DNA from 2 places in the Thermotoga profunda AZM34c06 genome. Region 1 is predicted to be linked to the other one. Evidence: riboswitches for the same ligand, from Rfam matches in the RefSeq annotation. Region 1 holds a riboswitch; the other holds the start of a gene.
What was found. A riboswitch is a leader RNA that binds a small molecule or an ion and turns the genes downstream of it on or off. The one in region 1 is predicted to bind cobalamin.
Positions count from the first base shown of each region.

Region 2: another riboswitch for cobalamin. It lies ahead of TSP02S_RS05195 (ABC transporter substrate-binding protein); the one in region 1 lies ahead of cobO (cob(I)yrinic acid a,c-diamide adenosyltransferase).

Region 1 is NZ_AP014510.1:1,825,527-1,830,053, forward strand. It holds gene TSP02S_RS08895 (ABC transporter substrate-binding protein) at 1-73, opposite strand, end outside; gene TSP02S_RS08900 (MBL fold metallo-hydrolase) at 169-396, shown strand; gene TSP02S_RS08905 (acyltransferase) at 523-1,278, opposite strand; gene TSP02S_RS10795 (nucleoside deaminase) at 1,810-2,418, opposite strand; cobalamin riboswitch at 2,517-2,683, shown strand; gene cobO (cob(I)yrinic acid a,c-diamide adenosyltransferase) at 2,775-3,284, shown strand; gene TSP02S_RS08930 (fibronectin type III domain-containing protein) at 3,583-4,527, shown strand, end outside.
Region 2 is NZ_AP014510.1:1,069,685-1,074,211, reverse strand. It holds gene TSP02S_RS05200 (FecCD family ABC transporter permease) at 1-865, opposite strand, end outside; gene TSP02S_RS05195 (ABC transporter substrate-binding protein) at 862-1,752, opposite strand; cobalamin riboswitch at 1,808-1,986, opposite strand; gene TSP02S_RS05190 (hypothetical protein) at 1,985-3,229, opposite strand; gene TSP02S_RS05185 (DUF362 domain-containing protein) at 3,226-4,311, opposite strand; gene TSP02S_RS05180 (SMR family transporter) at 4,321-4,527, opposite strand, start outside.

The sequences.
Region 1 (4,527 bases):
CATTCAACTTTGCGGCACAGAAGGCTGTTACAGCAATCAAAGACATGATAATGCCAAGAAAAATCTTTTTCATCTTTGATCCCTCCCATGGGAATTTAGCTTCACTACAAATATTGTAGCAAAAGTGAATAAAACAGGCAAGATCTCAAAAATTCGAAACTTTTTAAGGTGAGTATATCCAAAACCAAATTGACTGTTTTATGTGATGATAAACTCACATCACCACTTTTTACCGAACACGGCTTTTCAGTTTTCATAGAGAAAGATGATCAATCACCAATTCTTTTTGATATTGGTAACAGTGATGTTTTCATGAAAAATGCCAGTATCCTGAGAAAAGATTCGACAAAAGTTGAAAAGATAATAAGCCATGGTCATTACAAAAGCGTGGTTTGAAATACCTTTGAAAGAAGAACAAAAAAGAGTAACAGACGCCTTGAAAAAACTTGGTGTGAAAAAATCATACCCTATTATTGCACAGGAGACCAGGCAAAAGAGATTATCAAATAAGGCATGAAATCATTAATTATCTTTATAATAACTTTGATTTTCTAAGAGTTGTTCCTGTGGAACGTCTTTCAATTCTCTTGCTGGGATTCCAGCATACACTTTTTTAGGAGGCACATTTCTTGTTACAACAGCACCTGCAGCGATAAGGGCATCTTCACCAATTTCTATACCAGGTAAAATAGTTGCATTCGCTCCTATTCTTGCACCTTTTCGAATTGTTGGACCTTTGAAATATTTCTTTCTTTCTTCTGTTCGTCCAAGAAAGTTGTCGTTTGTAAAAGTGACCTCAGGGGCTATGAAACAGTAATCTTCGATTGTTGACATGGCAGTGATATATGCTTCTGTTTCTATCTTTACATATCTTCCTATCGTTGTTTTATTTTCAACGGCTACTCCTCTACCTATTACTGTATATTCTCCAATCACCACATCTTCTCGAATGCTGGCAAGATCTCCAACGAAAACATAGTCCTTCAAAGATGCGCCTCGATAGATAACACAATTTGCACCTATCGTCACATATTTTCCTATGATTAAAGCTGGAAGAGTTTTCTTTTCAGTAGTTGCTGATATAGTAGCTTTGAAGGGTTCCTTGCCCAAGATGGTATTATCTCCAATTATACAGCCTTCACCAACCACGGTATCTTTTTTGATCACCACGTTGTGTCCAACGGTCACATTGCTATTTATAACTACACCATCTTCAATTACCACATTGTGTCCAAGGATTACATTTTCACCGATTTTCGCATTTGATGAAATATACACGCACATCACTCCTGACAAGATGATAGCATAGATTGCATTGAAACGTTATGATTAACTCAACGTAACAATATTCGATAAACAAGCGAAAGACTCATATGGACCTAAAAAGATGACGATAAACATCAAAAAAATCATTAATGATGAGGAATTTTTTTAATTTTTGGGGTATGTAACTTCGTATATTATATAATGGAGAGTAATGCCTGGGCAGCTGTGTGCACACGGTAAAGTGTACATCGGGATAGGTCTAAGCTGTTGGAGATTTGTTGGTCAATTCAAGACAAAGAAAACTTTCCACAAAACAATACCATTGGAAAAAATAAAAAACACTCAGATGATTATGAAAACTTGTATCAAATTATGTATTTAGAAAAGAGTTCAAAAAAATCTACAGGAAAAACCTTTTTGATCGATGATGCGAGAAAAATATGTTTTAAAATCAACTCAATGAGAGTATCTAAAAAGAATAACTATAAAAGCGGTCCTTGAGTGACCGCTTTTTTGTTGCTCAAAAGATTTTGAAAATTCATATCAACAGTAATTTTTGTGAACCACTTCTATGAACTCATTTACATCAATTATTGAATTTACGAGCAAAGTGAAGATACCTTCTAAAAGTAATTTTCTTGCCGTTAGATATTCCTTTTCATAATATTTTAAGTACATTTCCCAAAAACCACCCCTGTGTATATATTCTTTGTCCTCAAGAAAACCTATCAACACCGCTTGAACAATTTGAAGATCTTGATTATGTTGTATCTTCATTTTCTTTCGGCTGTAGTATTCCGTTGATCCATAAAGATTGAGCCCACCTGCCAAATAATCTTTCATCCCATAGACGATATTTCTAATACCAGACATGTATATGGCGCCGGCACACATCACGCATGGTTCCATGGAACAATAAATTGTGTATTTGTTTATATGTTCTCCGTCGAGCTTTGCAAGTGCATTCAGTTCAGCATGAGCGATCGCATTGCCGTAGATTTCCCTGTGTCTACCAGAATCCTCGTTGATCATATTCCTGCCCCGAGAGATTATCTTTCCCATCTCATCAACTACGATTGAGCCTATCGGCAAACACCCTTTTCTCAAAGATTCCACACACATTTCCACAACGGATAACTCCAAATCGTTCATCTGAGCACTCCTTTCTGCACTATGATTTTATACCATTGTGTCCATAGAGACATCTTAATAGATTTCACGGTCGTGGTACAATGAAAAAAGTAAAAAGTAAATAGATAAATGCTGAAAGCTAAGGGAACACCGGTGAAAGTCCGGGGCTGTCCAGCAACCGTGAGTGGGGACGAAAGCCACACAATTGCCACTGGTTGAAGCTGGGAAGGCGTGGCGAGTAGATTGATCCACAAGCCGGGAGACCTGCTTTGAGCAGATTGTTTTTCCCGAAAACTTGGGATTTTTCGGGAAAAATTTTGTTTAGTGTAAACTATCTGAGAGTGTCATTCACAAGATTTGTAAAGGGAGTGATCTCAATGGGCTATGTTCATGTCTACACAGGTAATGGCAAGGGGAAAACAACGGCGGCATTTGGCCTTGCACTCAGGGCGGCATGTGCGGGTAAGAGTGTTTATATAGGTCAATTCATAAAGGGGATGAAATACAGTGAACTTGATGTACCAAAATACATACCAAATATCATCGTTGAACAATTTGGTAGAGGTTGTTTCATCAAAGGCGCTCCTGCTCAGGAAGACATTGATGCCGCTAAGAATGGGTTTGAGAAGGTTTCAAAGTATATCTTAGATGGTACTTTCGATCTCATTATACTGGACGAAATCAATATCGCGGTATATCTTAAACTTCTCACAACAGATGAAGTGCTTCAAGTGTTGAAAAACAGAAGCGAACGATCCGAAATAGTTCTCACGGGTCGATATGCACCAAGAGAGTTTATCGATTATGCAGATCTGGTTTCAGAGATAGTAGAAGTGAAACACTATTACCAAAAAGGTGTACAGGCAAGAAAGGGAATAGAGTTTTAAGGATACATATTTGTTGAAATGTGATAAGATTTGGCTATTATCAGTAAAATTGAGAACCAAATTAAAAAATCATTCTCGATTATCTCCCACCAGATGATTTTTTTGATTTATTAATTTATTTTTTTATCTTGTGAACGTTCTTTGATTAAACCTATCTTTCATTTGACTTGGATAAGAGTGGGTGATATACTCATAGCGATAATTAAATTTATATAATCGTATAAATTTATTATAAATTTCTGGAATTTATCATAACTAAAACACCGATTTCTCACAACTTCATAAAGGGGGTGTATTAATGAGTAAAAAGTGGTTATTACTGATTGCCGTTGTTGTTTTGGCATTGTATGGATGCCTTGGACCTGCTAATCGTAATCCGCAAGTTTCTCTGATCTATCCAGAAGATGGTGCACAAGTTGCAGTCCTTGCTTCAACGAAGGCTGTGACGCTCAAATCCACTGCTTCAGATCCCGAAGGACTCTCTCTAACCTTTGATGTTTATTTGGGAACGAGTGCTTCAAATCTTTCAAAGATCGCAACTGTTGATGAACCTGAGTACACTGTTAGTGACTTAACGCCAGGACAGACTTACTACTGGAAAGTCGTCGTTTCAGACGGAACAAATTCCGTACCAAGTCCTGTGTGGAGTTTCACAGTTGGTGGGAATCACTCGTTGATTAAAGTGGCTGATTTTACCACCGGTCCTGCGACGGTAGGTGCAAAGGTGGAGATCCTTCAAAATGACTCTGTTGTGATTTCTGATCTCACCAACAGCGAAGGCCATGCGGAATTTTACCTACCAGATGGCAGATATGATATCAAAATCACAGGTGAAGGAAAAGCCACAAGCATGATCTACAATTACGATCCACAGATTGTCGAAAAAATTGAAACACTCTCAAGAAGACAGATGACTGATAACGATCAAATACCCAATTTAGAAGTAGAAATACTCGATCAGAATAACAATGTCATACCAGATCCAGAGGCAACGACCATCACATTTGATTACATCAAAGTGCATGTGACAAGTGATGTAGTTATCGGCGTATTATACATTGGGCTTGATTATACTCCAAGTGCGGTAGCTCGTGATAGTAGAGCACTCAATACTTATGAATTCACCACAGGTCTACTCGATATAAGACGTTTTCAAGATGTGACGATTCCAGTTCACGTAGTTGCATATACACCAAATGATACACGTGTTGATAAATTGATTTATTTAACAATCAACAGAACC
Region 2 (4,527 bases), 760 kb from region 1:
GTAGTATGCCACCAATTAAAGCACTTGAAACTATTAAAATCTTGTGGTCATTGCCGAATAATCTCCTTGCCATATGAGGTGTTATCAGTCCAACAAAACCTATAACACCACAAACCGAGACAATCGTTGCTGTGACGAAGCTACCAAACAAGTAAAGAAATATTCTCACAAATTCGACGTTGATCCCTGAAATCCTGGCTTGATTTTCACCAAGAGATATGACGTTCAATTGCTGTGATAAACCCGTAGAAATCACAATAAAGCCAATAACACTCAGCAAAGGCAATGGTACATCTTTCCAACTGATACCTGATAAAGTTCCAAAAAGCCACACATAAGCATGCGTTATGTTCTTCCTTAAGAGCATCATGCTCATAACAGTGGCTGAACTGAACAGAATACTCACCAATACACCACTTAGTATGAGTTCTGTTATGGGTGTCACACCGTTTCTTCTGGAAAGAATGATGGTCATGAAAGCTGCTAAAATAGCAAAACCAAAACTCAATACAGACATTCTATGTAATAAATGTAAACCAAAGATATCCATTAACAACAAAGAGAGAACAGCTCCAAAAGAGGCGCCTGAAGAGACACCAAGAAGGTACGGATCGACAAGAGGATTTCTAAGAAGTCCCTGGAAGACGCTTCCAACGGTGGACAAGCCGGCACCAACAACAACAGACATGACTACTCTTGGCAATCTTATATTCCAAATAATGTGCTGCCAATCACTTTTTTTTAGAAAGATAGATCCCATAACCTCAGTGAATGGTATTTTAGTTCCACCAAAACCAACACAGATCAAAATGGTGCCCATTAACAAGAAAGCCACCGAAAGAAAGCGCCATTTTTTCAAATTCATTTCCCCCCGTAGAAGTCGTTGTAGAATTTTTCTACAAAATTTATTATCTGTGGTACTGCCAATGAGAGAAGATTTCCATCGTAGATGTATATCTTGTTGTTTCTGACAGCTTTGATATCCTTAAATGCAGAATGTTGCTTTAGCTTTTCTTTGATTTGATCTTCTGTACCAGGAACGTAATTTGCTACTAAAAGTACATCGGGGTTTTGAGCGGCTATAAACTCAATCGAAACAGGTAACCAACCGTTGGCTCCTGTATAAGCAGCTGCTATGTTGACACCACCAGCAAGTGTGATAATCTCATTTAAATAAGAGCCTTGACCGCATGTCCAAATTTCACGAACCTCAGGGCCGGGTATGTCTAATAAATAGACTACTTTCACTCTCTTCTCAAAAGGAATACTGTATGCCTTCTTAGCAACAGACTGATAATAATTTTTCAACTCATCTGCGAGTTTCTTAGCTTCGATGGTTTTGTTCATTATCGTACCAACCATGACAAGATCGGTGAGTATCTGCTCAATTGTATTTGGATTCAAGACAACTGTGGTTATTTTTTGTTCTTCAAGTTTGACAATCTCGGGAAATTGAAAGCCTCCAGACGCAAAGACGATATCTGGTTTCAGGCTTAGTATCTTTTCAACATTAAGAGGCACCATATTTCCTATCTTTTCTGCTTCAAAATCATCCCAATCTGTAACTCCAACTACCTTGTTTTCAACTCCAAGATATTGTAGATATTTTGTCGCCAGCGGAGCAACACTGACAATACGCTGAGGTTCCTTGGTAATTGTGACAACCCGAGCCGCATCATCAAAGATCGTTAATGGGTAGGAAATTGCCAAAACGGTAAGAACAACCATCAAGATCGTAAGAATCCTTTTCATCTTGATACCTCCTTCTTGCAAAATTTTTCACCACCTTCTTGGTGTCGAAGAAAGTGGTGATTTCAATCAAAGGGCAGGTCTCCCGACTTCTGGATCTTCCTACTCCCCACACCTTCCCAGCAATGTGCCAGTGGTTTTTGTGGGTTTCGTCCCCAGTCACGGTGGCGTCCCCGTGCCGGATTTTCACCGGCTTCCCTATTAAACCTTCTTGGTACCCTCTGACGCCTCTTATTCAGTTTTCGTTTGTATTATACAACGAAACTATTCCTGTGAACAACACTGGGAATAGATATGCCATTAAAGGAAGAAAAAGCCTGATCTCTCGTACCGCTCCCATCATCAAATTCAACGCGACAAATGGTATCATCCACAACCATGTTTTCTTATAAAACTCGTATTCTCCAAATTTCTTGATAAAAAGCAATGGTAAAACGAAAAAAACCGTAGGATAGACTATAGCCCAAGGGTCTTGTAGGTTTTCTTCGAGTATGAATGGTAATGTGTAGTAAACGGCATTAGGAAAAAAGACCTTGGCAAGCAAATACGTTGCAAAAATTGGTATGAAAAATAATATACCATGTAAGGACAATTTTTTTCTATTCAATGGTAAATTATATAAACTGTATATCACAGCTATGAATAGTGCATGATCTGTTCGGACAAAACACTCTAACGAAATGAGAACAAGGATCATCCACCAAGGTTTTTTTCGATAAATTAGGGTTATGCCAGCAATGAAAAGTGCCACAGAGATGAGAAATTCTTGTTGTCCAAAATCACCATAACTAAATACGATAAAAATGGAGTATGCGAAGAGTGAAACGTAAGAAACAAATTCGTTTGTGAAAATTCTCATCCATAAATACAAAAACAAAAGGATTATTATTGTGAATGTGAATCTCATATTCGCATATCCATTGATGATCTTGGTTAAGTCACTCTTCTTATCAAAAATATCCTTTATATTATCAGGCATCTGCTGGGAAAATTGCTGTAGGAAAGTAAATGGATCTTCTATCCACTCCTTCCATCCAAAATTGTTCACAACATTGACAATAAGATTTGTCGTTAATGGATTTTTGGTTATCTCAAGCAATTTGTCCTTTATAAAGGATTCCAAATCTTCAATTATTTTTTCTCTTTCTTCAGCTGAGATATGGGCATTCAGATTCAATTCATTTTCTTTTTGAACAAATGCACGCTTATCAAAACCAAGCCACCGCTCTAATTTTATATAAGTATTGCAATACCATCTCAAAGGAATGTATTTGAAAAAGTACTCTACCAAAAGATAAGGAGCATATCTGTACTGATTTGGAGCAGGACCCTTACCTTCGATAAGCTTGCGGTGTGATTCATATAAGAAAACCCTTCCAGCTATGCTAAAAGTATTTTCAACAAGCCAGAATCCAGCTGAAGTAACGATATAAGATAATACAACTATTGTTATGACTATTAGAATTGTCTTTTTATTCACTTGTATTCCTCCCACAACCTCCCCCAAGGACTATTCCTTTTCCAATCTTCAAAGATTTTTTTGCCTTTGAAGTTCCACCAAATTCTATCGTGGTAAATTTCCGAAGCAAGGACGAAGATATAAACCAAAGGTGTTCTGAAGAACAACTTCTGCAGTCTTTTTAAAGGACCAAACCATAGAAGATCACCAACTCTACTTGCCATGTTATCTCCAACTGTGAATTTATAGTTCAAATTCGAAACATCGTATCCTACAATCTCTATGTTTTCGAGTTTTCCATTACCCAAACCTTCTTCATCAGCTATCCTTATGTAATCAATCTGCATTGGATCAAATCCCATGATCTTTGCCGCAACAGCATCTATGGCAACTTGATCAGAACTTGCCAATATCAAATCAGCTCGAACAGGTTTAAGTGTCCTTGGTCCTGGCCCATTACCAGCAGTTGTTCCATCCATTACTGCAAAAATACCTGAATGAATTTCTTTTTGGATCTTGAGTAAGTCAACTAACGTTTCATGGATCCAACTGTGCGCGTAGTGCCTCTTAGTGTTCAAAAGTCCACCAAAGGCATTTTTCATTGCACCAGTTGTCGTAGTGTATATGTGGCATTTCATGGTCGGAAGATGGACTATGTTCTTTCCAAAGAAATAATCTGGTAGTTTGATGCCTTCTGGAAAAATCTTATCAAGTGCTCTCAGTTGTGATTTTGGTTTGTAATCAACCCATTTCATGTCTTTTTCTTCAAAGTTGTACAAAACAGGTATTTTGTACTTTGAATAGACAACATCGAATTTGTTCATCTTTTCACCATGCTTTGGGCGAGTGACAACTGTCTTGTTTTCGACTGCCACAATCTGCTGAAAGCCAAATTTCTTCAAGGCTTTTATCGTTCCTTCAAGTTGCCATGGGGTAGTGTTCGCCGAAGGCATGGGAAGATGCCATGAAATATTATCTTTAAGAATGGTAACGATATTTTTGTCAAGATTTTTTTCAATTTCTGCCATTTCCATTAATCTCAAATAATCTTCAAGAATACGATCTGGATGTGTTTTCAACACTGCCACCTTTGATTTTTTCAAGCTTTCACCTCACAATGTTGAGACCATCCATATTCCAATCACTATTATGGCGATCCCAACGATTTTGTACACAGAGAAACTCTCTTTGAAGAGTATATTCGAAAAAATGGAAACGATTAAAAACCCTGCACTCGTCATTATAGGATATGCAACACTCAATTTTGTTTTACTCAAAACTATACTGTAAAAAACAAAAGCAACTCCAAAACAAACAAG